DNA from 4 places in the Shewanella sp. SM74 genome. Region 4 is predicted to be linked to each of the others. Evidence: predicted binding sites of a transcription regulator. Region 4 holds the regulator's gene; each other region holds the start of a gene.
What was found. The regulator sigma-54, encoded in region 4, starts transcription at its own class of promoters, with help from an activator protein. The targets are predictions, from matches to a motif close to GTTGGCACGNNNNTNGNNT.

Region 1 (8,188 bases), on a different contig from region 4:
ATTGTGACGGCAGCATTCTTGCGTCAACCATCTGTGGCGAAATATTTACTTTGGCATTTTCTGGAACGGATATTTTTTCTGAAATAAGCGCTTTAGCTAATTCTGAGATTGCCGATACGGTGGGGACAATAGGCTCTGCACTCGCAAAAGCGGGCATGAAGAGGGTGAAAAGACTAAAAAAACAGACTAAATTTACTTTCATAATGAAGAGACTAGCTTGTAACGCCAGAATGCACCTATACTTTTATTAAGTTCGAAGCTGACCACTGTAATAATAATTTGCATCACTGTCAGAAGATTGACTCAGTTTCGACTATGTTTATCGATAGATAAGACGTAAGCAATTAATATGCCTATACTCAACTGAGTTATAGGGCCGAACATAAACAGAACAACAAGGCAGAGTTATGTCGAGTATTCTTGATTCAGTCAACAAACGAACCCAGCTCGTTGGACAAAACCGTTTAGAATTACTGCTTTTTAAATTAAACGGTCGTCAACGGTTTGGGATTAACGTGTTTAAGGTGAAAGAAGTACTGCAGTGTCCACCACTGACCACTTTGCCTAAACTTAATCCTTATGTGAAGGGTGTTGCTCATATTCGTGGAACAACCATTTCAGTGATTGATTTGAGTGCGGCAACAGGGGGAAAACCTTTAGCGAGCACTGAAAACTGTTTCATCATTATTTCTGAATATAACCGCAGTGTTCAAGGCTTCTTGGTCAGTTCTGTTGAGCGGATCATCAACATGAATTGGGAAGCGATTATGCCTCCGCCGCAAGGTGCTGGCCGTTATTCTTATCTGACAGCTGTGACTGAAATTGAAGGTGAATTAGTTGAAATTCTCGATGTGGAAAAAATCTTAGATGAGATTTCACCAGTTAAAACGGCTATCAGTGAAGAAGCCAATGAAAAACTGACCCTCGACAGAACTCAGCATTACCATATTATGGTTATTGATGATTCTGCCGTGGCGCGTAAACAAATTATTCGTTCACTCGAGTCATTGAATTTACAAATTGATACCGCAAAAGATGGTCGCGAAGCATTAGACAAGCTTAAAGAGATCGCCAAAGAGATGGATAATGTGGCCGATGAGATCCCCCTCATCATCTCTGATATTGAGATGCCTGAAATGGATGGCTACACCCTGACAGCTGAAATCCGAGATGATCCTAAGCTTAAGCATATTAAAGTGGTACTGCATACTTCGTTAAGTGGTGTATTCAATCAGGCAATGGTTCAAAAAGTGGGGGCCAATGACTTTATCGCTAAGTTTAATCCTGACGAACTGGCCGCTGCTGTGAATAAGCATTTAAGTTTGTAATTGCTGTCGGTTAGTACCTAGATACGCTTTACGCTATAATCTCGACTTTATAACATGATGGTTTCGCACTGATTTTGGTGCTTGCTATAGGATTTAGGATGTGAATGTGCCAAATAAATCACTCGCTGAGGCTGAATATAATCAATTTAGGTTGTTCTTAGAGCAACACAGCGGCATCGTACTGGGTGAAAATAAGCAATATCTTGTGCGCAGTCGTCTTGCTCCTTTGATGGGCAAATATAACCTGCCATCCTTATCTGATGTGGTTAAGCATTCGATGAAGCCTACTGAGCGTGCGCTCAGAGCTGAAGTGATCGATGCTATGACGACCAATGAAACCCTTTGGTTCCGTGATCGTTATCCATTTGAGTTGTTGAATAATGTCCTACTACCAGAATACAGTCGTCTGGGGCGTCCGCTTAAAATTTGGTCTGCGGCTTGCTCGTCAGGCCAAGAGCCATACTCATTGGCTATGACTATTCTTGAGTATCAACAGAAGAAGCCTGGTGCCTTGGCTGGTAGTGCTTCGATTCAAGCAACGGATTTATCTCCTTCCATGTTGGAACGCTGCAAAAATGCCGAGTACGATAGTTTGGCATTAGCGCGTGGTTTATCTGAAGAACGTAAGCGTCAGTTTTTTGATGCATTACCTTCAGGTAATATGAAGTTAAAGGATAATGTGAAGCGGTTGGTGAACTTTAGAGCGCATAATTTGCTTGAGAGTTATAGTCTGCTTGGCAAGTTCGACATTATCTTTTGCCGCAATGTGCTGATTTATTTTGCACCAGAGGCAAAGGCAAAAATTTTGCGGCAATTCGCTGCCGCTCTCAATCCCAAAGGGATTTTATTTCTCGGTGCATCAGAATCTATCGCTGGTTTAACGGACGAGTTTGATATGGTTCGTTGTAACCCTGGCATTTATTACCAGAAAAAGACTTAACTCAGCCGCTCTAAAGAAAATTACCGACAATTGTCGGTAATTTTTTACCTATCACTTGCTCATCCTTGTTGTTATTCTCAAAATTTTCCTGATGTTGGCACATGAATTGCTTTATTTTCGTGAGAACACGAGGAGGCAATTTTATGGCGATCAATTTTGATAATGCACTGGGTGTGCATCAATACACTCTCGGTATTAGAGCGCAGCGGGCTGAAGTTATTTCAAGCAATATCGCTAACGCAGATACGCCACATTACAAAGCCCGCGATGTTGATTTTTCTGCGGCAATGCAGGCCGCTCGAGGCCAACAGCAGCGAAATAGTCTTGAAATGCAAGAGCCAGATAAGCATTTTGGGCTTGCGGAGTTGACTGGGCAATTTGTTAAGTTCCGTGTGCCAAATCAACCCGATACCGGTGATGGTAATACTGTTGATATCCAACAGGAACAATCGGCATTCATGCAAAATGCACTTGAATATCAAATGTCACTAGGTTTTTTAGACAGTAAGTTTAGTGGCATGAAGAAAGCGTTGAGAGGGGATTAATCATGAGTTTATTTAGCATATTTGATGTTGCTGGCTCGGGAATGTCTGCTCAATCGGTCAGGCTAAACACCACCGCGAGCAACATAGCCAACGCGGATTCCGTCTCGAGTAGTGTAGATAAGACCTATCGTTCCCGTCATCCCATTTTTGAAGCCGAAATGGCTAAAGCCCAAAGTCAGCAACAAGCTTCTCAAGGCGTTGCAGTAAAAGGCATTGTAGAAAGTGATAAACCACTACTGAAAGAATACTCGCCCGATCATCCTATGGCGGATACGGACGGCTTTATTTATAAACCGAATGTTAATGTCATGGAAGAAATGGCAGATATGATTTCTGCTTCGCGCTCATATCAAATGAATGTTCAAGTCGCTGAAGCAGCTAAGTCTATGCTGCAACAAACACTTGGGATGGGTAAATAACATGTGTTACTTAGGAGGTAAGCTGTGAGCCTCATTAATCAAATTAACCAAGCGTCGGCGCAGACGGCTCAAAATAAGAGTCAGCCAAATGCCGTTACGACGAATTCATCAACCAGCTCAACGGGTAATCCGTTTCTTGATGGCATACGTTTGCCAAAAGATTCAATAGTACCGGAAGCAAAAAGCCAGCAGTTAACTCAAGATGACTTTTTCTCGTTATTAAGCCAACAGTTATCGATGCAAGATCCCTTTAAGCCCGTCGACAACGACCAAATGATTGCGCAGATGGCATCATTCTCGACGGTTGATGGTATTACTAAGTTGAATAAGGAAATCGTTAATTTAAACGGTGTTATGACATCAAGCCAAGCATTACAGGCATCAGGACTTGTTGGTCGCAAGGTATTGATCCCAACTGATACAGGTAACATTTCAGCTGAAAGCCCAACAATAAAAGGTGTGATTAGCACGCCAGCTAAAATTCCTGAAGTTACTGTACGTGTTGAGGATGAGAAAGGCCAAGTTGTGACCACCTTTAAAGTTGATGGCAGTAAGGGGGGCAATGTCGATGTTAACTGGGATGGCCTCGATAAAGATGGAAACCCTGTAACCGCAGGTAACTATACGATCAAGGCGAGTGGTTTAGTGGATGGGAAATCCCAAGAATTGCCAGTCTCGACCTATGCTCATGTGACCAGCGTTTCTCTCGGTACGGCCAGTACTGGCGCGATTCTTAACTTGAGAGGCGGTATGGGCATCAAGTTAACCGATGTGTTAGCTGTGTCTGAAACCTAAGTTTGCATAAAAGAATTTTTGCAGTATCCGAATTGGGCGTAAGTTGCTCATAAATGAATTGAGTCAAGTGTAGAGGTGAATTATGTCGTTTAACATTGCATTGAGTGGCATTTCTGCCGCGCAGAAAGATTTAAACACTACGGCGAATAACATTGCTAATGCGAACACCATTGGCTTTAAAGAGTCCCGTGCTGAATTTGCGGATGTTTACGCTAATTCTATTTTTTCAAATGCTAAAACTGCTGTCGGTGGTGGTGTTGCTACGAGTCAAGTGGCACAGCAATTCCATCAAGGTAGCTTACAGTTGACGAATAACTCCCTTGATATGGCGATTAAAGGTGGCGGCTTTTTCGTTACAGCCTCTGAACTGGGTACATTAGACCACTCGTTTACCCGTGCTGGAGCATTTAAGGTCGATAAAAATAATTACATGGTTGATTCTGCTGGTAATTATTTGCAAACTTTCCCAGTGGATAAAGATGGGAACTCAACATCAGTGAGTTTAACGACGGCTAAGCCGGTACAAATACCAGACACTGCAGGTAGCCCTGTAAAGACTGAGAATGTTACTTTACAAATGAACTTAAATGCTAAGGAAAGTGCACTCGACCCCGCGGCATTCGATCCTCTAGATGCAAAAACCTACAATAACGTTACATCAATGACAATTTATGACTCACTCGGTGAGCCACATATTATGACCACTTATTTTGTTAAGCCCAAAGATGGTTCGTACAATGGTGAGAACAATTGGGTGGCTTACTATGCTGTTGATGGAAAGCAAGTCGATTTAGCCGGTCCTGCTGGTACTTATCAAACAGATACCACCGGCGATGGTACGCCTGATGCAACGGGCACAGCTCAAACTGCTGGTGGTTGGAAAGGCTCTGTACTCAAGTTCAATTCTGTTGGTGTCTACACTGGTAGTGATCCTGCTATAGTCAAGACTGAGGCTTTGGGCGTCAGTGGTGCGGGTGTTTTAGGGCCAGGTGCCGATGGTACTCAAGAGTTGACTGTGAAGTTTAATGCCCCAACGCAATATGCTGCTCCTTTTGGTGCAACTGAGTTGACGCAAGATGGTACGACTGTAGGTCGCTTAACTAACGTTGAAATCGGCGAAGATGGTTTAGTGACCGCGAGTTATTCTAATGGTTCAACCGTGCCTTTAGCACGGGTTGCTTTAGTTCGTTTTGCTAACGAACAAGGTTTAACGCAAGTGGGTAATACGTCGTGGAAAGCCAGTTTAGCTTCAGGTCCAGCGTTAGCGGGTGAGGCAAATAGTGGAACTTTTGGTAGCATCAGTTCATCGGCGTTAGAGCAATCGAACATCGATTTAACTACTGAACTGGTCGATTTAATTTCGGCGCAGCGTAACTTCCAAGCGAACTCTCGTACCCTTGAAGTGAATAACACGCTGCAACAAACCGTATTACAAATCCGCTAATCATTACTTTATTTAACTAAGTGTTGCCGCCAGTGGCAACACTTAGCCTTTATCCTGCCGTCAAATCACTTCATTTTCATATTTTTCAATTCTATCAGTAAATTAAACGTTATTTTTTATTGGCATGATGCTTGCTTTGATATTGTCATGTAGAAAATTTGACGGAGCAGTCTGTGGACAAATTCCTTTATGTCGCCATGAGTGGCGCTAAGCAAAATATGAATGAGCTGGCACTCCGTGCGAACAACTTAGCCAATGCTAATACCGATGGTTTTAAATCAGATATGGCGCAGGCCAGATCGATGCAAGCCTTCGGTGAAGGGTTGCCTTCAAGGGTGTTTGCGATGACAGAATCTCCGTCAGCTAATTTTCGCTCTGGTCCGATAAAAACCACTGGACGGGATCTCGATGTTGCCATTAAAGGCGATGGCTGGTTTGCCGTTCAGGCGAAAGATGGCAGTGAAGCTTATACCCGTTCAGGTAGTCTCAGTTTCGATGCGACGGGCATGTTGTATAACGACAGAGGCAATCCCGTGATGGGGGACGCTGGCCCGATAGTGCTGCCATTACCTATTGATAAAGTGTCAATTTCACAGGATGGCATAGTGTCTGTTCGCCCTCAGGGGGCGACTGCTGAAGTGATAGAAGAAGTGGCTAGATTGAAGTTAGTTAATCCCGGCAATGCGCAGATGATGCGTGGTGAAGATGGATTATTTCGACAAATGTCAGGCGAACCAGCACCAGCTGACCCTTTCGTCGCAGTTGAAAGTGGTGCCGTAGAGGGCAGTAACGTTAACCCTGTTGATGAAATGGTGTCTTTGATTGATCTTCAGCGCCAGTTTGAATTGCAAGTCAAGATGATGAAAACCGCGGAAGAGAATGATCGCGCTTCATCCTCATTAATGCGTATTAGTTAGGAGATAGATTATGCATCCGGCGTTATGGATTAGTAAAACTGGCTTAGACGCACAGCAAACTGATATTTCAGTGATTTCAAACAACGTAGCGAACGCTAGCACTGTGGGCTACAAAAAAAGCCGCGCAGTATTTGAAGATTTACTCTATCAAACAGTTAACCAAGCAGGTGGTGTTAGTGCATCTAACACTAAGCTACCCAACGGATTAAACATAGGTGCGGGTACGAAAGTCGTCGCTACTCAAAAAATGTTTACTCAGGGTAACATGCTGACGACGGATAACTCACTGGATCTCATGATTGAAGGTCCTGGATTTTTTGAAATACAGCTTCCTGATGGAACCACTGCTTATACTCGAAATGGTCAGTTTACCTTAGATGATACGGGTCAGATTGTGACGCCAGGTTCTGGCTATTTGCTACAACCCGCGATCACTATTCCTGATAATGCGACCAGTATTACCGTTTCAGCGGAGGGTGAAGTTTCAGTAAAAACGCCGGGTACCGCTGAGAACCAAGTCGTGGGTCAGTTGACTATGACGGATTTTATTAATCCATCGGGTCTAGATCCTATGGGACAAAACTTATATACGGAAACTGGTGCGAGCGGCACGCCAATTCAAGGTACCGCTTCGTTAGATGGTATGGGTGCTATTCGTCAAGGCGCCTTAGAAACCTCTAACGTGAACGTGACCGAGGAACTGGTGAACCTTATCGAAAGTCAGCGCATTTACGAGATGAACTCCAAAGTGATTTCAGCGGTAGATCAGATGCTGTCTTATGTGACTCAGAATTTATAGAGGCAAACATCATGGCTAGATATCTTGTGTTGGCCGTCGCGTTATTGCTTGCAGCCTGTAGCTCGACGCAAAAGAAACCCCTTGCGGATGATCCCTTTTACGCGCCGGTATACCCAGAGGCGCCGCCGACAAAAATTGCCGCAACTGGCTCTATTTATCAAGACAGCCAAGCATCTAGCTTGTATTCGGATATACGCGCCCATAAAGTCGGTGACATTATCACTATCGTATTGAAGGAATCGACTCAGGCGAAGAAGAGTGCAGGCAATCAGATCAAAAAAGGCTCAGACATGAGCTTAGATCCCATCTTTGCTGGTGGTAGTAATGTGTCCATTGGCGGAGTGCCAATTGATTTGCGTTACAAAGATAGCATGAACACTAAGCGTGAATCGGATGCGGATCAGAGCAATAGTCTAGATGGCAGTATCTCGGCAAACGTGATGCAAGTGCTGAACAACGGCAGCTTAGTGATCCGTGGTGAAAAATGGATTTCAATCAATAATGGTGATGAGTTTATTCGTGTCACTGGTCTCGTTCGCTCGCAGGACATTAAACCCGATAACACTGTCGATTCAACGCGAATGGCTAATGCCCGTATCCAATACAGTGGCACAGGCACTTTCGCAGATGCTCAAAAAGTGGGCTGGTTAAGCCAGTTCTTTATGAGCGACTGGTGGCCCTTCTAAGGAGTCGTATCATGAAATATAAACTGGTGTTAGCCGTTGCCATGCTAGTGTTTTCTCTACCTAGTCAGGCTGAACGAATTAAAGATATTGCCAATGTGCAAGGTGTGCGTAGTAACCAGTTGATTGGTTATGGCTTAGTGGTCGGTTTACCGGGAACGGGGGAAAAAACCAGTTATACCGAGCAGACCTTTATGACTATGCTCAAAAACTTTGGGATTAATCTTCCTGACAACGTCAAACCGAAAATTAAAAACGTTGCAGTGGTAGCCGTACACGCGGATATGCCTGCCTTTATCAAACCTGGTCAAGATCTTG
Region 2 (8,188 bases), on a different contig from region 4:
CTTGGCACAAAGTTGCTGCTGTTGATTATTTTTGCCGTTTTGCCCAAAATGCCATGGAGGCGGTTATACAAATCAATAGAATTTGTTAACCTCTACGCGCTAGATTTTGCGATTCATACGCCCAAGTTCTAGCGAGAATTAAGATAAACAAATTAAATTAAGATCAAAGGAAGCTTTATGTTGGATTCCGCTAAAGTTCAATACCCGCCATTACCACTGATCCAAACTTGGGTGTGGATGATGATCGAATCAGGCAATCCAGAGATACAAGATAAAGGTAGAAACAACCTTATTGCCGCCTTTGGTAGCTTAGCCAAAGCAAATGAATACATTGTTGAAATAAGCAATAAATAGATAAAACAAAGGCGCCGGGATAGCGCCTTTGTTTTTACTTAACCCGCAATCGTTAACGGCTAACTCAGGTATAGTTGCGGTTTATGTTCGCTCGAGCAGATAATTAAACCTGACGGCGTTCGATAATGCTTTGATTCAAAATGGCTAACAGACGCTCGGTATCATCCCAACCAATACACGCATCGGTAATACTCTGCCCATAGCATAACTCTTGACCTTCAATAAGATCTTGACGACCTTCCACTAAATGGCTTTCTACCATAACACCAAAAATAGCAGTATTTCCCGCCGCCACTTGACCAGCTACATCTTTAGCAACCACTAACTGACGTTGATACTCTTTACTACTATTCGCATGGCTAAAGTCGATCATGATGTTGTCGGCAAGCTTTGCTTTTAACAATTGCTGGCTAATCTCAGTGACATGCGGCGCGCTATAATTGGGCTCGCGGCCACCCCGTAAAATAATGTGGCAATCAGGATTGCCCTTAGTCGAAACGATCGCCGAATGGCCCAACTTAGTCACAGATAAAAAATGGTGTGGTGCATTGGCAGCACCTATCGCATCAATAGCAACTTTGATCGTGCCATCAGTACCATTTTTAAAGCCGACCGGACAAGAAAGACCCGAGGCTAACTCTCTGTGTACCTGAGATTCTGTCGTACGGGCGCCAATGGCTCCCCAGCACATTAAATCAGCCATATATTGTGGGGTGATCATGTCAAGAAACTCACCCGCGGTTGGCATACCGCTGTCGTTCAAATCCACTAATAATTTACGGGCGGTGCGTAAACCATCATTGAGTTTAAAGCTGTTATCCATGTAAGGATCGTTAATCAGCCCCTTCCAACCCACTGTGGTTCTTGGTTTTTCAAAATACACTCGCATCACAATTTCGAGTTGATCTTTATAACGTTCACGCAGTGAGACCAAACGCTGTCCATATTCCAACGCAGCTTTGGGATCGTGGATAGAACAAGGGCCAATCACCACTAAGAGACGATCATCAGACTTAGCCAGAATATTATGGATACTATTACGCGCATTAAACACAGTCGCAGAGGCTTTTTCGGAAGCAGGAAATCGTTCAAGAATCGCGATAGGTGGAAGTAACTCTTTTACTTCTTTAATGCGAACGTCATCATTTTGGTAATACATAATTTTACTGCTCCAACGCTGGTGTTTTAGGCTATTTCTATCGCTGCGATAAGGGATCTCAACTGCAATACTGGGTTCAATTTATCGAGTCTCAGGCGCCAATGCAACCAAGTTGTCTCCATTTCAAAAAATCAAATATAACTTATTGTTTTAATATATTTTAAAAAAATCAAAATTCAAATATGCCAGCTAACTCACAGCCTTGATGAACAAAATCGAATATGGCGGATAAAAAGGAATAAACATATTTGCTGCAAGTGTATTTAGGTGCCCTATGTTAGCAAGCAAAGATGTTTACCCGTAATAAGCATAATTGATGACCAGCTCTCCATAGAAAAAAGCGGGCAAATGCTAATGCTGTAACATGACTTGTATCTTGCTCTGATAGCGTTGACGCTCTGACTCATCTCGGCTCAAAGCCAAGGCTTTATCCATATTCAGTTTGGCACGCTTTTCGTCCCCCAGCGCCCAGTAGGTTTTAGATAAACCGAAGAAGAACTCATGACGATAATCCGCTTTTGCCAACGCCCTTTGATACCAAGCCAAGGCCTCGTTGTATTGATGCTCATCATAGGCTTGCTGCCCCATATCATAGTAATAATAGGGATTACGTATTCGCGCTAATTCAAGCACTTTATTAATTTCGGCCCATTCATCAAGCCGCCCCTGCTCCCCTAAAATCAAGGCTAAGTTATAAAGCGTTGTCAGATTTTTCGCATCAAACTTGAGTGCATAGCGATAAACCTGTTCGGCCCGCTTTTCATCACCTTTATGCCGGTAAATAATGGCGAGCGTGTTGAGTGAAGGAACAAACTGGCCGACTTTTAAACCCGCTTTGATCAAGGCATAGGCCCTGTCTAAATCACCGTTCACCAAAGACTCTGCCGCCATGTTGTTGTAAAACATACTGATTAAGGTCTGCCGATCCACTTGGGTTTTACCGTATCCCCGTAGAGCTCGCTCCGGCATAAAGTCCACTAAAACAGCTGCAGATGACACATAAACTGAATGTGCGTTTTCAGGTGGAAATAAACGTAAATTCACATGCCCATTGATTAAATAGAAATCACCTTGCTTATCCCATACGGGTTCTATCGCGATATCTTGATACTCAGCACTCACATTCAATATGTCCGCTAACGCAGAAGTCATGACCACTAAAGACATGCAATTACCCGCCCTTTGGGCGTAGGTTTCACGGGCAATTTGGGTCAGATTATTTTGATATCGAAAATCAATGTTAGCGCTATTGGTTTGACTCGCATTGATATAACTAGCTAACCATTCATTGGCTAACATGTTGTTATTGTGTGACAAAGTGTATATCCCATAGCGACGTTTTACGTCTGTCACAACCTCGGGGGGCAGATAAAAGATATCAGCAACAGAAGGAATATCGGCCACAGGAGTAAACAGTGAATCGGCAAGTAACGACTCAAGATCCGACGGATTAGGCTCAATGGTCGTCGAGCTACAAGCAAACAATTGACTGAATACAACGCTCAAGATCGTACTCAAGTATACGGCTCGGAATAGTTTCGACATACGCCCTCCCACACCATTAGCTCCTATTTGAGCTTATTACAAATGGCGAAAAAGACGACATAAAATGGTTACAAAAAATGATAATCGCGATCGATTAAAAATAATTGCAAATAATTTAACGAATTAACTATTGTGAAGGTCGGTCAACTTCTATGTATAACTCACGCTGCTGATAATGATACGGCCGATAGTTATGCTCTCCACAGGTAAAATGTCGATAGGGTTTCATGACCGTAACGCAACCTGAGGGTAAAGCCTGCAGAATTTGGATTTGCTGCTGGCGACGAAGCGACTCCTGCCATTCAAAATCCTTGAGCACTTGATCACGCACGGCAAAGGCATCGACAGGCTCACTTGAGCGATTAACGATCACTTCTCCTGCAAAGGCAGAAACCGATATCCAGCCAGAAATGACGATAAGACTTAGTCGCGAAAATTGACCTATTGTTTTTATATTCAAGCTCATAGAACACTCCTTAATTTATGCAAGAAAACAGAATTGCTCAGTAATTAAGCTTATGACCCTGTGCTTAAACTTCAATCACAGTGATTACCCATAAAAAAGCAGAGCCTAGGCTCTGCTTCACTATCACTCGATCCAAGCTAAGCATCAAGGTGAATCACGCATTAATGTGCAAGTTTAATCAGCCCGCATTTTTGACCGTAACAAACTCAGGATAAGCATCAATACCACAGTCAGAAGCATCCATACCGTTGTATTCTTCTTCCTCAGTAACACGGATCCCCATGGTTATCTTAATCACATACCAGACTGCAAATGATGAGCAGAATACCCAAGTGAAAATGATCGCTGCGCCCGTCAACTGTCCGGTAAGAGTTGCATTAGCATTGGATAATGGCACACACATTAAGCCGAGGAAACCAGCCACACCGTGTACTGAAATCGCACCGACGGGATCGTCAATCTTAATGCGATCTAAGCCCACAATCGAGAACACCACCACACCGCCCGCCACTAAACCAATCACACCCGCCATTAACAATGAAGGCGAGAGAGGATCTGCCGTAATCGCCACTAATCCAGCCAAAATACCGTTAAGGATCATGGTCAAATCCGCTTTGCCCCAAATCATCTTACACACGATAAGAGCTGAGATGGCACCAAAAGCCGCTGCAGTATTGGTATTCACAAACACTTTCGCCACTGAGCTTGCATTCGCCGCATCCGACACCATTAATTGCGAGCCGCCGTTAAAGCCAAACCAGCCCATCCACAGAATAAACATACCTAAGGTTGCCATTGGCAAGTTAGAGCCTGGAATAGGATTCACTTGGCCATTAGGCCCGTATTTACCCTTACGCGCACCGAGCAATATCACGCCAGCAATCGCCGCGGTCGCCCCCGTCATATGCACAATACCGCTACCAGCAAAGTCTACAAAGCCCAGTTTAGCGATAAAACCTTGGCCCCAAGTCCAATAACCTTCTACTGGATAGATAACCGCTGTCATCACCACAGAGAAGAACAAGAAAGCCCACAACTTCATCCGTTCCGCCACAGCACCAGAGACAATTGACATCGCCGTTGCCACAAATACAACTTGGAAGAAGAAGTCAGATTCTAATGCATGGCTCGCATCTGCTGATTGCGAACCAATTAAGGTGCCAATTGACGGTAACCAGCCACCTTCAGTGTTATCCACATACATGATGTTGTAGCCAACCAACAGATACATCACACAGGCAATCGCGTACAGCACAACGTTCTTAGTTAAAATTTCAGTGGTATTTTTAGAGCGAACTAAACCCGCTTCTAACATAGCGAATCCCGCCGCCATCCACATGACTAAAGCGCCAGAAATCAAAAAGTAAAAGGTATCGAGTGCAAAGCGTAGTTCAGTGACTGTGCCGCCTAATTTCGTTAATTCTTCCATTGTCAGCCCCTTATAGCGCTTCAGTATCAAGTTCACCCGTACGGATACGGATAGCATGTTCTAAATCAACGACGAAGATCTTACCGTCACCAATTTTCCCCGTATGGGCCGCAGTGGTAATGGCCTCAATCAACATGTCGAGATTTTCAGCCTTAGTGGCAATTTCTAGTTTTACTTTTGGCAAAAAATCCACCTGATACTCGGCGCCGCGATACAACTCTGTATGCCCTTTCTGACGGCCAAAACCTTTCACTTCGGTCACCGTCATGCCCTCAATACCAATTCCGGCGATAGCTTCACGGACATCATCCAACTTAAACGGCTTGATGATAGCGCTGACTAGTTTCATCCTGACCTCCAAAAAAACGCAATTGTTATTAACTTGTATCAAAGGTAATTCAATCATTAGGCCAACAATTTAATCTATTGATTATTATTGGTTTAAATTGTTTAACACTATTTTTTAAGGTTAAAAACGCACCATAATCGAGCACTAACTGGTGCGATGCACTCTTTTAGTGAGCAGTTTAAGTGCGACAGCTATTCGACCTTAGGCCTATTGGTAACAAGGTTAAATTAGGGTCTACTGGGGGAAGCGTAAATCGAGATGAAATCTCGAGCATCACAACACAAGCTCTTAGACAAAAGCGAAGATCATCACTAAGACAATCACCAAGCGCAAAAGGAAGGCCCGATGTTAAAACCAGAAGAATGTGTTCTCGTTATCGTCGATGTGCAGGGAAAACTTGCACAAATCATGGATAACAGTGACAAGCTGCATCAACAACTACAGACCTTAATCCAAGGCGCACAATTATTTGAAATTCCAATACTATGGTTAGAACAGCTACCCGATAAACTCGGAGCAACTAGCCCTGAGCTACAAACCTTACTTGCGAAAACCAGCTCACCCATTGCCAAGCAGCATTTTAGCGGCTGGCACTGTGACACGTTTGCAAAGGCATTAACTAAGACGAATCGCAAACACGTCATACTGGCGGGTATTGAAACCCATGTGTGTGTTTACCAAACCTGTTGTGACCTTATCGAACAGCAATATTCGGTGCATCTCGTCGCAGATGGCGTCTCGTCACGCAGTGCCGATAATAAAAAACTGGGTATTCAGATGATGACGGCCAGAGGCGCCTTATTAACTAACGTGGAATCGCTATTATTTGAATTACAACATCAAGCCCAAGGCGAGCGCTTTAGGGCATTATTAAAACTGATAAAATAGTCTTAAATTTATTTAGGGTAAAATAATAAAGGTCACATTAACTTGTGACCTTTATATTAAAAAATCGTTAAATACATTAAATTAGAAACGACCAGTCAAACCTAAACCAATAAATACACCATCAGCATCTGAATCTAATTCTCTAGCTAACTCAAAGTTTGCAGAGAAGCTATCAGACAGACGTAACCAATAAGCGGTTTTCAATACGAAAGTATCGTCATGACCATCATCGGTATAGCCTAGACCAACAGACCATGACTTAGTCACATACCAATCAGCACCTAAATTGAATGTGTCGTCAGAATCTTGATGTGTCCAGTTTGCGCTCAAATCAACACCTGTAGTTGATTGCAGTGCAATAAAGCTACGCACTTTTAAACCGTATGACTCTTCGATGCTATCGCTGCCATCGTTATAGAAAGCAGATACTGCAGAGCTATCATTGAAGTAATAACCGACTTCTGCACCGTAAGTGTTCCAGTCAAAACTGCCGATTTCAGAACGTTGATAGTTAGCAGCAATAAACCATTTAGAAGCAAATACATAAGTGCCATCAACACCAATGGTATCTAAATCTGATTCATCATAATTGCTGTAATTAACGCCAACATTAGACGTTTGAGCTAAAAATCCATTAAGCGCATAAGGACCTTTAGTTTGGTCAACTGGGCTAATGTAGTAACGATAATTCGCGTTCCACAGACCATCGCTGAACTCTTCAGAATTTGCGCTATATTTTAGGCCTGCTTCATGCTGATATGGATTATCTTGTGCAGCAGCGGCATTAACACTTACGAAACCTAATAATATTGCTAGCGCGGTAATTTTTTTCATCAAAGTATTCCCTTATATGATTATAAGCTAGGAGTAAAAGATGAAGATAACGAAGAAACAATCTCAGTGTTGCTTATTCCATTATCATTAATATCCATTTAAATTTAAACGAACCTGCTCTCCTAGCGGCGCACACCTTAATGCAAAAAATATAGAATTGAAATAAAAATTTAATATTTACACTTTAATAAAGGATATAAAAAAGCTCCTTATATAGGAGCTTTTTATTATTTTGAAGTCTACTTAAGTATTATTTATAAGTGGCTTCGCGTTTTTTCGCTTCTTCATCCCACTTAGGTAACATGTCTTTCTTGAATGCTTCTTTCTCTGCATTCATTTTATCCATGTCCATACCTAATGCTGCTTGTGCCTTAGCTTTGGTAGAGATATCAGGAATAGCGATTGGATCTGTGATGCCTTTTTTCGCTAATAACTGTGCTAACTTAACTCGGGCATCGGCCGCTTTATTCACTGAAGTACCTAAAACACGTAGGGCTTCTTCAGGAGCATGAGCAGCAACACCATGGGAAGCAATCGCTAAATCCCAGCGCCATTGAGCATGACGGATATCGGTCAGGATAGGCTTCATTTCAGCTTCAGTTGCACCCAATTCCCACGCTTTAGCAGCTTCGAAGTGCGCTTTCACTAATTGCTCTTCCGCTTTCAGTTTCATTTCTTTAACTTTAGCTTTACGTTCATTAGTGACGCCAACTAAGAATTCTTTCGTTTGGCTATGGCAAGTTGCACAGGTTTCTTCGAAACGGTCAAATGGATTACCCACTTTATGATCGGTAAATTTCTTACCTTCAGGGCTAGTCACTTTTGGCATATGGCAGTCAACACAACTGACATTATTTTTACCATGAATACCCAGTTTCCAAGTTTCATACTCTGGATGTTGCGCTTTTAACATAGGTGTTTTAGACAGCGCATGAGTCCAATCGGAGAACTCGATACCGTCGTAGTAAACTTCCATCTGGTCAACAGTTATGCCCATATCCCAAGGGAATTTGACGAAACCTTTTTTGTCTTCTTTTTTCTCAAAATAGTATTCAACGTGGCACTGACCGCACACCATAGATTGCTTGTCTTTCTTCGAAGCTTTATCAAATGGCGTACCGATAGCATCCATTGCACGGTCTACATAAGGACGAGAGATCCGCA
Region 3 (8,188 bases), on a different contig from region 4:
TTTCAAGGGCGGTGATACCCCTTCAATATTATGTAATTTCATTAGGTTATAGTTAGATATAAAAATCTTGTTGATTATTGACTGGTTCACATTGAGTGTATGGAAATTTAATATCAAATTGTGGGCCGCCTAGTTTTGAGTCTGCGCGATAACTCATAGTGCCTTTCAACAGTGTTGCGGCATTAAAGGCCGCTGATAATCCTAAGCCAGTACCACCTTTATTACGATTTGTAGTAAAGAAGGGTTCGAACATGTGCTCAGCAACATCTGCTGGAATGGCTAAGCCATTATTTTGAATGCTGATTTGAATTGATTCTTCATCCAAAGTCGCATTAATGTGGATAAGATTGTCTTCATGTCCTTGGAATGCATGGGTAAAGGCGTTCGAGAGAATATTACTAACAATTTGATTTAACAAACTGATATTGGTTTTGATATTGAGTGTAGGCTCCACGTTGATCTCCGTTGAGGCGTTAACATTGGGATGCATAATTAATGTCGACTCTAGGATTTCATGTAGCTGCTGGTTTAGATTACAGCATTGGTGTTCTTCATGACTGCGATCGATGGCGATCGTTTTAAATTTTTGAATTAAGCTACTGGCTTTAGTGATATTACGGACAATGAGTTCACAGCTTTCTTGGTACTCATTAAGTATTTCATTTATCTCATCTAATGTAGCTTGATCGCTGTGGATCAGGTCGATCAGTTCTTCAATATGGCTGAGCTGCGCACTCGCCGCCGTCAAACAAATGCCAATTGGGGTGTTTATCTCATGGGCAACCCCTGACACGAGTCCACCTAAGGCCGCCATTTTTTCTTGCTCAACTAAAACCTGTTGTGCTCGTTTTAGTGCGCTAAGGGATTGTTCTAACTCTAGTGTTCTTTCTTTAACTTGTCTTGCTAGCTCTTCTTTATAGCTACGTTCGAGCTTGAGTAGCCGCTCTCTATCTTCTAAGGCTATTTGCAGTTCCGTCTTAGAATTCTTTAAGGCGCTAAATGAGCTTCTAAGTTGTACTTGCATGCTATTGATGGAATCGGCGACTTGTTTGAATTCATCAATTTTTTCATGACGGTCAAATTGTAGTGGCTCATATTCATGGTCTATGTCGATATTTTTGCAGTATTGGCTGAGTTTATCTAAGTGTTTAGTAATGTTGAACCACACTAAAAATAGAATAAAGCCAGCCACTAAGAAGGTTTTAATGCCATTAGAAAGCAGAATGATAATGGCCTTATCATACAAGCGTTGATAGATAGCATCGACATCGACTTGTATTTCGAGTGTGCCGACATTGATGTTTTCAGTCGGTGATTTATAGACTAAAGGAAAGGTTTTATCTAAGGAGTGTTCTTGTTTCTGCTCGCCTGCATTCCATGCTTGGCCGCTGTCATCTTTAATCGAAATATAGTTAATATCGGGCAGCTGAATTAGCCCATTGAGCTGAGTGTTAATGAGCCGCTCGTCAATAACCCAAATACTGGCGGCGAGCACATCTAAGTTCACCTTTTCCATGTTGGAAAATACTCTATCGATACGTACTACATCATTGCGATAATCACTGATCAACTGATATGCAGTGGTGATTAAGGTGATAACAGAACTAAAAAGTACAATAGACAGGGTAAGGTGCCTGCCTATGGGGCTTTTGATAAGTTGGCTAAAGAATGTCAGCATCTTAAATTTTCTTTATGCAATAGCGGCTTGAGATGCTTATAAGCATAGACCTACAGATCCAGAAAGTGCATTTTCTCGCAGATAAAATCAACGAAATATGTCTTCATTTGTGGCATTGAATTTGCTTGTTAGCCGATAAGTTCAATTTTTTGTCACTGGGATAGCACTATGTTTAAACTCAAGCTGGATTCAGTTAAGTTTTTTAGCCCGAAGAAAATGATGTTTAGAGTCATGTTGTGGCTTATGGTGAGTTGTTCTGTCTTACTTCTTATTCCCCCTAATGTGCTGGCAGTGCTGGCGCTCGATAAATTTGTGCCAGAACATGCACAGTTTGTTGGATTAGGTCTAATCGTTTCTATCGCTTACTTTTTGAGTCAATTAATTAACTTAGGCTTAGATGAGTCTATCCGTCATTTAAGTGATAAGCGCGTTATTGAGACGATTGAAGCTAAAGTGAATCTACTTGATCCCGCTGAGCGAGCTTTAGTGAGGGAATTCTTTCTTCAAGGCGCCACGATTTTGACTCTGCCGCAAAATGAACCCGCTGTAAAAAGTTTAGTGAATGCCTGTATCTTAGAGAAGCTCGGTAACGAGCGCCATTATGCAATTCAGGGACCGACCGCTGACTATAAGATTGCCATGAAAGCGCGTATGTACCTTAACCGTGATGTGCTGCGTTTGCCAGCAGGTGAGCCGAGCCAAGAAGAAATGCAGTCGTTGATTAAGGCGCGCCCGCAATTTTTGAATGGATTAGTACAAAACAGAAAACACGCAGCATAGGCGTGTTCAGCATCACTCGGATGAGTGCTAGCTATGTTTTAGTTAGCATTTTTAACATGCGAGACAACAAAAAATGGGGGTGATAAAACCCCCTAGATTTTGCATTTATACAAGAAACATGAAGAACAACTGGAGCAAAAACTATGGTTTCGGTGCCGACTTCACAATGAACATCCAAGTGATATAAGACACTATCCCTATTGTGCTAAAGATAACGATCATTGAAAGTAAGCCTATGGGGTTACCAAACATCAGATCTAACCAAAATGCCATGACTGAAATCCTCTTTCCTGTGAAGTCCTCGCTAAATTAGCGGTATTCGATAGCTAAAATACTGATCTCGATCAATAAAAAATCGACATAGGAATACAAAGTCATAACCCTTAGTTAACTCTGTGATCTTGGTCAAATTTAAGGGTATGCTTAACAGCGGCGAGTTCAAATAATTTAGTTTTGTTTCTTCTTCCGTTAGCGTCTAGGATTAACCTATTCAACTCGATCGATATTCAGTTAACGCGCTATTCCATTTATTCGTTCTTGTTTTTATATGAAGGCGCGATATCAGTTTTTTAAAGGAGTAAAAAATGGATTCTAAAAAAAGTCACAAGGATTCAATGGGATATAATTCTATCTTTGCGCCACTATTGTTGCTGATTTATCCCCTCTATTGTTTGGTGATCACAGGGCACTTTGTTGCCATTTTGTGTTTAAGCGCGCTCGCCGCCATTTTAATTTTCAACATCAATAAATTAATTCGTAATTTGAGACAACTTGAACGTGCAGCACACCACTTAGGCGAGGGAGATTTGAGTTATCAATTGGAAGAGAAAGATGCGGGTGTGTTCATTAAGGTAGTACATAACATTAATCGCATGGGTGAAGATGTCAGCCGTACGATTTTGTCTTTATCTGATACCTGTGAAGGGATGAAAAAAGTCGCCTCGGATATCAAGGTTATCAGTGAACAGGCAAAGCAAGGCGTGTTAGAGCAAGAGCATCAAACGGAACTGGCAGCTAGTGCAATGACGCAGATGGTTTCAAGTGTACAAGCCGTATCGCAAAATGCGGTGAGTGCTGCGCAGGCAGCTGATATTGCCCAAAGTTCTGCTAAGCGCGGCGACCAAATCATGAATGGCATAGTCACTAAAATTGGCGCTATGTCGCAACAGATCCATGATACTCGAACCGTGATCGAGCACTTGGCCGCCGACAGCAACAATATCAGTAGTATTATTGAAACCATTTCGCAGGTGGCCGAACAGACCAATTTACTCGCTTTAAATGCTGCCATTGAAAGTGCGAGAGCGGGTGAACATGGTCGCGGTTTTGCTGTAGTTGCCGATGAAGTGCGTAATCTCGCTAAACGAACATCCGAAGCCACGGTTGAGATCCAGCAGCAAATCGCCGCATTACAAAAAGGCGCACAACATGGTGTTGAAGTCATGTTGAAAAACGTGGCGATTGCCGACGAAACGGCTGATATGGTTGATCAAGCCCATAGTGCACTCGGGCAGATTGTCGCTCAGGTGGAGACCATTACCGATATGTCCCACCAAATTGCCACTGCATCGGGACAACAACATACAGTAGCAGAGGAAATTAATAAAAATATCAGTGTGATGGCTGAGCTAGCCCTGAGTAATGCCTCCCACACCAACAACACTAACTTATCGAGTTTGAAAGTGTATAACATGTCGCAGGAAATCGGCTCTTTGCTGCATCGATTCCATGTGAATGCGGCATTTTTTAATTCGAGTCAGGCGCAAAATAAACTCTTTGTGAAATGGGGGCCTGAGTTAGACATAGGAATGCCAGAGATCAATCGTCAACATCAGCGCTTAGTCTCATTGATCAATGAATTACACCGCACATTAAATGAAGAGTATGGACTCGAAGCCATCAAACGTATCGTGCAAGGGTTAGTAGATTACACGGCCAATCACTTTGCCTATGAAGAGGAACTCTTTGCGCGTTTTGGTTACCCTCAAACTGACAGCCACAAGGAAAAACACGGCAAGTTAGTAGGGCAAGTACTTGATTTTCAAAAGCGAGTTGTTAGAGGTGAAGATGTTGCCGACGAATTAATGGCTTTCTTGAAAGCTTGGTTGGTAAACCATATTCAAAAAAGTGATAAAGAATATACCGCTTTTTTATTATCCCATGGCGCAGAATAACCCCAAGAGCATGATTTTTGAGCGGTTAAATGCAATTTGTATTAAAGTCGCGGCAAAAGACTTGCCATTGTCATAAGCAAAGGTATAATTCCCAGCACTTAGAGACAGCCAGTTGTTTTGATTGCTTCTAAGTGCATATTTGATATGCCAGTGTGGTGAAATCGGTAGACACAGGGGATTCAAAATCCCCCGCCCTTAAAAGCGTGCCAGTTCGAGTCTGGCCACTGGTACCAAATCCTTCTGATGAAGGAACTAAAACCGACCTAGAGTCGGTTTTTTTGTGCCTGAAATTTGGTTTTCGAACGGTGCTCTAGGTTGAGCTAGTGGGATTCGGCGATATCCATTTGCGTCATAGTCACGCCTTTGATTTGTGCATAAATCGCTTTTCCATGAGTGAGTTGCAGTTCGTCGCAGGCCCAAGGGGTGATGTTGGCCCAAAGTGCATCGCGGCCTAGGGCGATTTTTAATTGGATTTGCTCGCCGTTATCACTGGGGTATAACTCTTTAATTTCTCCCTTTAGCAGGTTGCGGATACTTGAGCCTTTGGGGATCTCAGTGCAAACCGAGACATGATTTGCCTGAATACGCACTTTGAGTTTCTTTGCCGTTTCAGCCAGATAGCCACTTACCCACAAATAGTTTCCATCATCCATCACGAGTCGCGTCATGGGGTAGTCGGGATGTCTGTCGGCGACCTTTGCACTGAGGAGTGAGCTGAGTTCCTGCAATGGCACCCAAGGCCGCATTTGCTCGCTATTCCACACTTCACTTAAGGCCCCTTGGGCGATCAATTTCCCCTGATGCAGCACCAGCATATAATCCGCCAGTTGTAAGATCTCATCTAGGCTGTGGCTCACATACACTATCGGCAGTTTTAGTTCCTGCGATAAGGTTTGCAGGTAGGGCAGCAACTCGCGTTTACGGGGTAAATCGAGTGACGCTAGCGGTTCATCCATCAACAGCATATCGGGCGATGTCAGCAGGGCACGGCCAATGGCAACCCGTTGTTTTTCACCGCCCGATAGCGTGCTGGGATAGCGACTGAGGAGTTTTTCAATCCCTAATAGTTGCACAATTCTATCGAACAAGACTGGGTTGGCTTTACGCACACCATAGTTGAGATTGCCCTTCACGCTATAGTGCGGGAACAGCCGTGCCTCTTGAAATACATAGCCAATATGGCGCTTTTCTGGGGGAAGGTTCACTTTGCCTTGTTGATAAAGCAGTTTGTCGCCGAGGCGGATTTCACCGCAATCTGGGGTTGAAAGCCCACCGAGTAGGTTCACTAGTGAGGTCTTACCCGCACCCGATCGGCCAAAAACGGCTGTCACGCCTTGCAATGGCAATTGGGTATCGACTTTCAGTTGCAGTTGTCCGAGTCGTTTTTCAATATTGATTGTTAACATACGCTTGCCGTCCTCTGCAGGGCTTTTTTACTCAGCCATTGGGAGGCAAGTAAAGACGCGAGTGCGATAACGATCGAGATAATGCACAGACGCATGGCCTGATATTCTGCCCCTGGGGTTTCAATAAAAGAGTACATGGCGAGCGGAATCGTACGGGTTTCACCTGGGATATTAGAAACGAAGGTAATAGTCGAGCCAAATTCCCCTAGGCTGCGGGCAAAGGCGATAATCATGCCTGACACTATCCCTGGAGAGGTGAGCGGCAGTGTGATGGTGAGAAATACTCGCCATCGACTGCTACCTAAAGTGCGTGCGGCCTGCTCGAGTCGAATATCAACGGTTTCAAAGGATTGGCGTATGGCTCTGACCATCAGCGGGAATGACACTATCGCCGCCGCGAGGGCCGCACCGCGCCAACTAAAGCTAAAACTGATGCCAAACCAATTAAATAACCACTGGCCGATAAAACCTTGGCGGCCCATGCTGATCAGCAAGAGGTAACCCACTACCACGGGCGGTAACACCAGTGGTAGATGGAGCACACTGTCAAATATAGCCTTGCCAGGAAACTCGACCCTTGCCAGCAACCAAGCGCACAAAATACCCAAGGGTAAACTGGCGATAACGGCAACGGATGACACCTTTAAGCTGAGCAGCAGTGCGGCAATTTCATAGTCGCTCAAAAGAGAGCCACTTAGCAGAGAGCCGCTTAACAAAGAACCACTCAGCACCCTAATTCACTCCAAAGCCATATTTCTCAAACACATTTTTTGCGCTTGGGCCCTGCAGATACTCATTGAACGCTTTGGCGCTTGCGGTCGATTCTTGTTTGACTAAGGCGACAGGGTATTCAATTGGGCTGTAACTCGTTTCTGGGAAGGTGCCAACGATTTTGATCTTTTGGGCGACTTTCGCATCGGTTGAATACACTATGCCAAGCGGCGCTTCACCCTGTTCAACCAAAGCGAGGGCGGCACGGACATTGTTAGCACGGGCGAGTAAGGGCTCAGCGGCTTGCCACAGCTTGAGGTTTTCGAGGGCTTGTTTGGCATATTGTCCAGCAGGCACATGATCTGGATCGCCAACAGCCATACGACTGCCTTTTAATGCGGCTTTAATATCCCAATCGCCATTGAGCACGACTTCTGTGATGGGACTATTTTTCTCGGCAATCAAGACTAAGGTATTTTTTAACAAGGTTTTTCGGCTGTTAACATCGACCGCTTTAGCATCGATCAGATAATCCATCCACTTTTGATTCGCCGAGACAAACAGATCGGCTGGCGCACCATTGGCCACTTGTTTTGCCAGTGTTGAGGAAGAGGCGAAGGAGAATATCACCTTAGTATTGTGTTCTTTTTCATATTGCTGGCCGATTTCGTTAAGGGCATTGGTGAGCGAAGCCGCTGCAAAAACAGTCACTTGCTCATTGTCTGCCGCAAAAATAGGGCTAGATGTCAGTACCATTGTGAATAACGAAGCCGTGGTAAAACGCAGTAATTGCTTAAGGTGAATGGATTTCATTGTGTTCCTCCGTGATAAAAAGTGATCGTTATATACCAATCTATATATCGATCATTCAAGCCCTAAGCAATCAATTAGTGATCTGTGTGCGGTTTCTTGCTGATTAATGGCATTAATCCGCTGAAATATCTCGGCAATCTTATTGGTATCCTCAAGACGATGAAGGACAATAGGACTCAAGTCAGACTTGGGTGCTGGATAAACGATGGATTTACATGCATTACTTACGCTTTCCCTCGGGGATAAGCCCTTCGCCAATCCTAGGCGGATAAGCCTGCTTGAGCAGGTTGCCAACACAGGCTCGATCAGCCAAGGCGCCAAGCTTGCGGGGATCAGTTATAAAGCGGCGTGGGACGCGATCAATGAGATGAACACCGCTATGCCCGAACCCGTAGTGTGTAGCGAAAAGGGCGGCAAAGGCGGTGGCGGCGCTAAACTCACCGAATTTGGCGAACGGTTGCTTAAGGTGTATTCCATCACCTCCCAAGTACAAGAAATGGCTTTGGCTGCCTTGCTCGATGAGTCCGTCGATATGCACAGTTTATTGGATGTGATGGCGCATTTCTCTCTCAACACCAGCGCCCGCAATCAGTTAACGGGGCGTATCAATAGCATTGATTCATTTG
Region 4 (8,188 bases):
TGTCATATTGATCAGCATGGCGCTACCAATTAATCCCGCCAGTGCCATATCATCCTTCCATAGCCACACGGCGACAAAGACTAAAATCGACCACATCAAACCATTGAGAAAACCAATCGATAGCTCTTTACCGATAAGCCAGCGAGCGTTGCTTTGGCCTATATGGCCTAAAGCAATACCACGGATCACGAGCGCTAAGGTCTGATTACCGGCAACACCGCCCATGCTAGGGACAATCGTCATTAGGATGGCGATAGTGGCAAATTGCTCAATAGTGCCTTCAAACATATTGCTGACCGACGAGGCAAGCAGGGCGGCGAATAAGTTTATAGTAAGCCAGAGCGAGCGACGTAGGGTACTTTTTAGCACAGGACCAAAGGTATCTTCATCTCCGTCCATCCCCGCCATACCCATCATGGAATGTTCAGCATCTTCGCGGATAACATCGACTACGTCATCGATTGTGATACGTCCGAGTAGCTTACCATCACTGTCGACGACAGGTGCCGATACCCAGTCATTGCGTTCGAATTTCTGCGCGACTTCGCTGTCGGACATGCTCACCGGAATACTTTGAATATTGGGATCCATGATATTGCGAATTGTGGTGCTTGGCGCGCAAGTCAGCAGATCTGCCAGCCTAACACCGCCAAGGACTTTGTCCTGTTTGTCGACCACATATAAGGTATCTGTGGTGTCGGGTAGGTTGCCCCTTTGCCGAAGATAGCGCAGCACCACATCGATATTCACATCGGGTCTTAAGGTGACTGTATCTGTATTCATCAAGCTGCCGGCGGTCTCATCTGGATAAGATAGGGCTTGTTCTACCCTCAGGCGATTTTGCTCCGTCATCGACTGCAACACTTGTTTGTAAACGGCGTCGGGAAGACTTCGCAGAATATAGGCGAGATCGTCGGTGTCCATGCTTGCTGTCGCTTTCGCGACTCGCTCAGGGCTCATGCTGCGGATCAGTGGGTCTTTGAGTTCTTCACTCAACTCATCGAGTATGTCGCCTATTTGTTCCTGATCGATGAGCTGCCACAATACTTGTCTGGCACTTGGCGGTGATGATTCTAAGATCAGCGCGATATCTGAGGCGGCCATTTTTTGCAGCATATTACGCACATGCACGAACATGCCGCTGCTAAGCGCTTGGTTTAACTGGTCAAGACTATGTCCGGTGTGATCGTTTTCTGCATTATCTACGGGCATTTGTCCTCCATTGTGCGGCAAATTGGTTTGAGATCTTAGTGTTGGGCTAGGATTTAGCGGTGACTAAGCGTCAGTCGATGACATAGATTAAGACGGCTAAGGTAAGGTTAAGGCCAGCGCCAGCGCAATGACCGCTAGTGTAATCGCCTGTGGCTTGTATCGTCGAGCGACAAATGTTTTGCCATGTGTGAATGGCAAGTTTTTTAAACTAGACATGAAGTGAAACTAACGATGAAGTGCTTAGTGTGAAGTGAAACTAACAGGCTTCGTCAAACTTAGCGTCGATTAAGGCACAAATGGCATCGAGAGCCGGCTCTGCATCTGGGCCTTCGGCGATAAGCTTAATGGTTTTACCCATGCCAGTTTCAAGCATCAGCAAGCCAAGCACACTGGCGGCCGATGCTTGTTTATCGCCTTGGATTAAGGTGATGGTCGCATCAAACTCGGAAGCCAGTACCACCAACTTAGTGGCGGCACGGGCATGTAAACCGAGCTTATTACAGATAGTTATCTGACGTTCAAGCTTTGGCATTGTTGAGCTCTCGATGACGGGCATACACTTTATGTTTACCGTTACTAAAGCGTTTTGCCAATTGCTCTGCGACGTAAACCGATCTGTGCTGTCCACCTGTGCAGCCAATGGCCACAGTTAAATAACTGCGATTGTTACGCTCGAGGTGTGGCAGCCAAGTCTCCAGTAAATTTTCGATTTGCCAGATGAACTTATTGACCAGTGGTTGGCGATTTAAGAACTCAGCTACGGGTTCATCTAAGCCAGTCAATGGCCGCAGCGCCAACTCCCAGTGGGGATTGGGCAGGAAGCGCACATCGAACATAAAGTCGGCTTCGGTGGGCATTCCGTGCTTAAAGCCAAAGGACTCGAAGTTGATCACGAGTTCTTTATCGACACTACCAAGGAGAATTTGTCTGACTTGGTCGCTTAAATCATAGATATTCAGATTCGACGTATCTATGTAGTGATCGACCAGTTTTGACATAGGCTCGAGCAGTTTCCCCTCCAGCTTTATCGCTTCTTGCAAAGAGACTCGGCTCTTCGACAAAGGATGTAAACGGCGGGTTTCGCTGTAACGCTTAAGCAGAATTTTATCGCTGGAGTTAAGGAAGAAGCTCGTTAACTCAGTATCTGGAGGTAGGCTAGCGAGTTGTTTCACTAAGACCTTATCCTGCTCAGGCATGTTACGCACGTCGACACTGATGGCGACGAGATCGTTACTGCCTTTGAGTTGCTCAAGCAAACTGCCAATCAATGGCAAGGGAAGGTTATCGACACAATAATAGCCGAGATCTTCGAGTACCCTAAGGGCGACAGATTTGCCTGAGCCTGAGCGGCCCGACACTATGACCAGTTTCATCCAGTGATTACCTGATAGAGTTCCGTTTCATCATGCGTCTTGCGTAATTGCTTTAATATTTGCTTGTCGCTCAGCTTTTCGGCCATGCAAGACAAGGTACTTAAGTGCTGCTGACATTGGTCTGCAGGCACCAGTAGTGCAAATAAAATATCAACAGGTTGCTTATCGATAGCATCAAATGCTATCGGCTCTTCACACTTAATTAGTATGGCAATGGGCTGATCTATATCGGCTAGTCGACCATGTGGAATGGCGATGCCGTTACCTATACCTGTGCTCCCCATCTTTTCGCGCGCCACTAGGCTTTCGAATATCTCTTGAGATGAGAGGGTCGGGTACTGGGCAGCGACTAAGTCGCTGATGAGTTCCAGTACCTTTTTCTTACTGCCCGGAGTGGCGCAGGTAGTGCACTCCGGCCGCAGTATGGTACAAAGTTCCATTATTAGTGTTTTGTTAACTTCTCTTTGTGTTTAATAACCTGACGGTCAAGCTTGTCAATCAGGGCGTCTATAGCGGCATACATGTCAGCATGCTCTGAAGTAGCAAAAACTTCACCACCTATGAGGTTTATTCTCGCTTCGGCAATCTGTTGCATTTTCTCAACATTGAGCACAACGTGCACATTATTGATCTGTTCGAAATGGCGTTCAAGTTTTGAAAACTTTTCTTCTACATATGCACGTAACGATTCGGTAATTTCGACATGGTGTCCACTTAGGTTTATTTGCATAGAAACGTCCTCCGATATCCACTGTAGGTTATAAACTTTTACGCTGATTAGAAGGTGGAATAAGCATAGCCTCTCGGTACTTCGCAATGGTTCTGCGGGCTACGTTGATCCCTTGTTCTGCCAGAAGCTGTGCCATCTTGCTATCGCTTAATGGTTTTTTCTGGTTTTCCGCTGCCACCAGTTTCTTTATAAAGGCTCTGATTGCTGTGGATGAGCACTCACCACCATCGTCAGTACCGACGTGGCTAGAGAAGAAGTATTTTAGTTCAAAAAGTCCCTTAGGGGTATGCATGTATTTTTGAGTTGTGACCCGTGAGATGGTGGACTCATGCATTTCTACCGCTTCGGCAATATCGTTAAGCACCATAGGCTTCATGGCTTCTTCACCATACTCAAAGAAACCTTGCTGATATTGCACTATGCAATTAGCAACTTTAAGCAAAGTATCGTTACGGCTTTCTAGGCTCTTAATAAACCATTTAGCCTCTTGCAGATGGCCGCGAATAAATTGGCTATCGGCTTGGTTTTTGGTACTGCGTGCCATAGAAGCATAATGTTGATTTACATTGATTTTTGGCATGCAGTCAGGATTTAGCTCAACGACCCAGCGGCCATTTTTCTTCGACACAGACACATCTGGGATAACGTATTCGTCATTATTGGGCGTGATCAACAAACCTGGGCGAGGATTGAGGGTTTGGATGAGTGCTATACCATCCCTTAATTCATCTTCTTTTAATTTAGTCTTACGCATCAACAACCTAAAGTCTCGGGCGGCGATCAGATCTAAATGATCTTTGATCAGCATACGGGCGTTTTCTAGGTTGGGAGTATCAGCGGCGAAATGCGACAGTTGGATCAGCAGGCATTCACTTAAATCGCGGGCGGCAACGCCTATGGGATCAAAATGCTGAATACGCTTGAGTACGGCTTCGACTTCGTCAAGCTCAACTTCAGGATTACCCATGGCTTCGAGAATTTCTTCAGTGCTTTGGGTGAGATAGCCCTGATCGTCGATGGCATCAATAATGGCGGTGGCAATGGCTAAATCGGTTTCAGAAAACGGCGTGAGGTTTTTTTGCCATTCTAAGTGTTCGTACAAACCTTCACTGGTCTCGCCTTGGAAGGGCATATCGTCTTCACGACTGCCGCCGGGGCCTGAGTTTGGGGAGGCGGTAAACACTTCATCCCATGTGGTGTCCATGGGGAGCTCATCGGGCATGGATTCTTTGGTTAGCGACTCTGCCGTATCTATGGTGGAGCTGTCTTTTTCTGGTGGCAGAGTGCTAGATTCACTGAAATCCGTATCGGATAGCGTTTGGTTTACAGGGGTTTTAGTGGCGTCGAATTGATCCTCTTCCAGCTCGAGAAGGGGATTAGAATCTAATGCTTGCTGGATCTCTTGCTGCAGTTCTAATGACGACAGTTGCAACAGACGTATAGCCTGTTGTAGTTGTGGCGTCATGGTTAACTGTTGACCCAGTTTGAGCTGGAGTGACGCTTTCATGTTACCGCTGATCCCTACGTTATTATTGTTGGATGAGGTCGCTTATTATTATCTTGAGTGAAGCCCAATGGCGGTATAAATTGCCTCCATTGGCTTCGCTCGATTAACTATAGCCTGAATTGTTCACCTAAGTACACAGCCCTAACTTGCTGATTGTCTAAGATCTCTGCTGGAGTTCCTTCGGCAATCAGGTTTCCGTGACTCACAATATAAGCATGTTCACATACATCTAATGTCTCGCGGACATTATGGTCTGTGATCAGTACGCCAAGGCCGCGACTTTTGAGTTGTTCGATAATCTTCTTGATGTCGATAACCGAAATAGGATCGACGCCGGCAAACGGTTCATCGAGCAAAATGAACTTAGGATTAGCGGCTAAAGCCCGCGCAATTTCGACGCGACGACGTTCGCCACCCGACAATGACATGCCTTGGCTGTCACGGATGTGGGTGATATGAAACTCTTCGAGCAGATGTTCTAGTTCTTCTTCTCGTTCTTCGTTTTTAAGTTCTTTACGAGTTTGCAGTACGGCCATGATGTTGTCATGAACAGTTAGCTTACGAAAGATACTGGCTTCTTGCGGTAAGTAACCTATGCCTTTGCGGGCACGCAGATGCATAGGATCTGCGGTTAAATCATCATCGTCGATAAAGATATGTCCCTTATCGCTCTTCACTAGCCCGACAACCATGTAAAAGGTCGTGGTTTTACCTGCACCGTTTGGACCGAGTAGGCCAACGACTTGACCGGTTTTTACCGTCAGACTGACGTCTTTAACCACTTGGCGACTCTTGTAACTTTTCGCCAGATTTTGTGCTCTTAAGGTGATTTGGGTCATTTAGAGTCCTGCTTTTTTACAGGTTTATCCGCCGGAGCGTCTGATTTAGCATCATCTTGATAGTTTTCAGGCTGAATAATAGTGATTACGCGATCGTCACCACTGCCAGTACTCTCGGCCATCAATTTCTGTTGAATCATGTTATAGCGGATTAAATTGCCTGTAACTTGGCTACCTGCTTGATCTAATGACGCCATACCTTTCAGAGTTAAGGTGCGGCTTGCCATATCGTAACGAATTTCTTTCGCGCTAGCCGATGCAGGACGGCCATCGTCTAATATCTGGCTATACGTAGCAGGGTTGCCTGTGGCGACTAAAGTTTTGCTATTTTCACCTTCAGCGGAAAATGCACGCAGTTCATTTGCTTGGATTTTTATTGAGCCTTGGGTAACTTCCACCGGACCAAAGAAGATAATCTGGTTGTTTTTGATATCCGCAGTTTGGCTCACAGCTTTAATTTTGACTTCTTGCTTTAAGTCGCCCACTTTCGCGAAAGCACTCATGCTCATAATTAGCATTAGGCTGGCAAGTAATACGTTATTTTGCTTCATATGTTCCTACTACCTGACTGGTCAATTGCACTTCTTGCGCGTTGAGGTCGGCATAAAGGCCTTGGCCTTGAATATTAAAATCTTTCCCTGTGACGTAAATGGTACGGTCAGAGGTCATTATCATAGTGTTGAGATCGAGTTCCAGATAACTGGTGGACAAGGTCTGAATCGGTTCTTCTGGGCTAATGGCATCGATAATAACATTATTTTCTAATACAACCTTGCCAGTTTCCTTGTTTAGCTTGCCCTGATCTGCCCTGAGCTGCCATTGTGCTTTACCTTGGTCTGGATAAACAAGATAAACAGGTTGAGTAAAGAAAGTTTGATTCGTTGAATCATAATGTTCCATGTGTTTCGCCGTCACACGGCTATTCACTAGTCCTTGCTCATTGAACTCAACACTGCGCAGATCTTCAACGATGAAATCTGGGGTATTTTGATCTTTTACTCTGTTATCGGAATCACCGCTGTGTTTGTTCTGGACCTGCCAGTAAAGCGCTAGTGCAGTTCCAAAAAAAGCGATAATTGCGAGTGTCACACGACTCATATACTCATTCCATGGGCCGAAGTGAATTTATTTTGACTTAGGAGTAACAGATCTGTGAGTTCACGCAGTGCACCGTGGCCACCATTGAGCGTAGTCACAAAATGGGCGTGTTGGCGTACATAGGGGTGGCCGTCAGCAACACTGACCGCTAAACCGACGACATTCATCACGGGGAGATCGACAATATCATCACCGATATAAGCCACTTCTTCTGGGGTGACACCATAAAGTGCGAGCAATGCTTCATAGGGCTCGAACTTATTGTCTACGCCTTGGTAAATATGGGTAACACCAAGGGCTGTCATACGGTTTTCAACGATTTTGGATTGACGCCCTGTGATCACGGCGAGGTTGAAACCGCTGGTGAGGAGTGAGCGCACGCCATAACCGTCACGGGTATGGAAGGCTTTGAGCTCTTCGCCGCTATTGCTCAAGTAAATACGGCCGTCGGAAAACACCCCATCGACGTCACAAATCAACAGTTTAATCTTTTGCGCGCGTTGCCACACATCATCACTGATTGGGCCGTAAAATCCTTGCTGTGGCATTAAATGACTCCTGCTTTAACCATGTCTAGCATGTTAAGAGCGCCGATAGGATGGCGGTCTTTATCAATAACAATTAATCCGTTGATGTTTTTTGAGTCCATCACTTGCAGTGCTTGGGCGGCCAACACATTATCCGTGATCGTGACGCAGTTACGTGTCATCACATCGGCAATGGGCGTCGTGCGTAAATTCACTTCGGCATCAATAACGCGGCGTAAATCACCGTCGGTGAAGATACCAACCAGCTTGCGCTGATCATCAATAATCGCCGTCATGCCTAAGCCTTTCTTGGAGATTTCGTACAGAGCTTCTGTGATGCAAATATCGTGGTTAACGAGCGGTAAGTCATCACCGCTGTGCATGACATCGCAGACTTTTAACAATAACTTGCGTCCTAAAGCACCGCCAGGATGGGACATTGCAAAGTCATCACGGGTAAAGCCTTTAGCTTGTAGTAGCGCAATGGCAATCGCATCGCCCATCACTAAGGTCGCGGTAGTGCTCGACGTTGGAGCAAGTCCAAGTGGGCAAGCCTCTTCTGGGACTTCAATACATAAATGTACTTTAGATAATCGCGCCATATTCGATTCGGGTTTACCTGTTACCGCGATAACGGGCACGCCCATACGTTGGATGACCGGCATTAAGGTGAGGATTTCGCTCGACTCACCGGAATTTGAAATCGCTAAAATCACATCGTTATCGGCCAATACACCCAGATCGCCGTGGCTGGCTTCACCCGGATGCACAAAAAATGCGGGCGTTCCTGTGCTGGCGAGGGTGGCTGAAATCTTATTGCCGATATGGCCCGATTTGCCCATTCCCATGACAATCACTTTGCCTGTGCAGTTGAGGATCAACTCGCAAGCTGCTGCAAATTC

Region 1: a site for sigma-54 is predicted at 2,362-2,380, ahead of flgB (flagellar basal body rod protein FlgB). Genes of this name have one in related genera too.
Region 2: a site for sigma-54 is predicted at 5,350-5,368, ahead of L5M49_RS14100 (P-II family nitrogen regulator). Genes of this name have one in related genera too.
Region 3: a site for sigma-54 is predicted at 1,787-1,805, ahead of L5M49_RS21320 (superinfection exclusion B family protein). Genes of this name have one in related genera too.

The regions. Positions count from the first base shown of each region.
Region 1 is NZ_JAKKRZ010000003.1:132,430-140,617, reverse strand. It holds gene flgA (flagellar basal body P-ring formation chaperone FlgA) at 1-202, opposite strand, end outside; gene L5M49_RS04530 (chemotaxis protein CheV) at 408-1,328, shown strand; gene L5M49_RS04525 (CheR family methyltransferase) at 1,429-2,268, shown strand; gene flgB (flagellar basal body rod protein FlgB) at 2,412-2,813, shown strand; gene flgC (flagellar basal body rod protein FlgC) at 2,816-3,232, shown strand; gene flgD (flagellar hook assembly protein FlgD) at 3,257-4,027, shown strand; gene flgE (flagellar hook protein FlgE) at 4,110-5,471, shown strand; gene flgF (flagellar basal-body rod protein FlgF) at 5,645-6,388, shown strand; gene flgG (flagellar basal-body rod protein FlgG) at 6,399-7,187, shown strand; gene flgH (flagellar basal body L-ring protein FlgH) at 7,199-7,873, shown strand; gene L5M49_RS04485 (flagellar basal body P-ring protein FlgI) at 7,885-8,188, shown strand, end outside.
Region 2 is NZ_JAKKRZ010000012.1:158,519-166,706, forward strand. It holds gene L5M49_RS14075 (hypothetical protein) at 178-354, shown strand; gene aroG (3-deoxy-7-phosphoheptulonate synthase AroG) at 458-1,513, opposite strand; gene L5M49_RS14085 (tetratricopeptide repeat protein) at 1,865-3,058, opposite strand; gene L5M49_RS14090 (hypothetical protein) at 3,186-3,524, opposite strand; gene L5M49_RS14095 (ammonium transporter) at 3,703-4,953, opposite strand; gene L5M49_RS14100 (P-II family nitrogen regulator) at 4,964-5,302, opposite strand; gene L5M49_RS14105 (hydrolase) at 5,648-6,190, shown strand; gene L5M49_RS14110 (putative porin) at 6,272-7,024, opposite strand; gene nrfA (ammonia-forming nitrite reductase cytochrome c552 subunit) at 7,275-8,188, opposite strand, start outside.
Region 3 is NZ_JAKKRZ010000031.1:27,085-35,272, reverse strand. It holds gene L5M49_RS21325 (ATP-binding protein) at 53-1,678, opposite strand; gene L5M49_RS21320 (superinfection exclusion B family protein) at 1,847-2,458, shown strand; gene L5M49_RS21315 (DUF3149 domain-containing protein) at 2,600-2,731, opposite strand; gene L5M49_RS21310 (bacteriohemerythrin) at 3,043-4,632, shown strand; tRNA gene L5M49_RS21305 (tRNA-Leu) at 4,779-4,865, shown strand; gene modC (molybdenum ABC transporter ATP-binding protein ModC) at 4,953-6,038, opposite strand; gene modB (molybdate ABC transporter permease subunit) at 6,032-6,769, opposite strand; gene modA (molybdate ABC transporter substrate-binding protein) at 6,771-7,562, opposite strand; gene L5M49_RS21285 (TOBE domain-containing protein) at 7,768-8,188, shown strand, end outside.
Region 4 is NZ_JAKKRZ010000007.1:75,306-83,493, reverse strand. It holds gene mgtE (magnesium transporter) at 1-1,212, opposite strand, end outside; gene L5M49_RS09355 (HPr family phosphocarrier protein) at 1,469-1,744, opposite strand; gene rapZ (RNase adapter RapZ) at 1,731-2,585, opposite strand; gene ptsN (PTS IIA-like nitrogen regulatory protein PtsN) at 2,582-3,025, opposite strand; gene hpf (ribosome hibernation promoting factor) at 3,028-3,315, opposite strand; gene L5M49_RS09335 (RNA polymerase factor sigma-54) at 3,344-4,822, opposite strand; gene lptB (LPS export ABC transporter ATP-binding protein) at 4,930-5,661, opposite strand; gene lptA (lipopolysaccharide transport periplasmic protein LptA) at 5,658-6,212, opposite strand; gene lptC (LPS export ABC transporter periplasmic protein LptC) at 6,199-6,759, opposite strand; gene kdsC (3-deoxy-manno-octulosonate-8-phosphatase KdsC) at 6,756-7,307, opposite strand; gene L5M49_RS09310 (KpsF/GutQ family sugar-phosphate isomerase) at 7,307-8,188, opposite strand, start outside.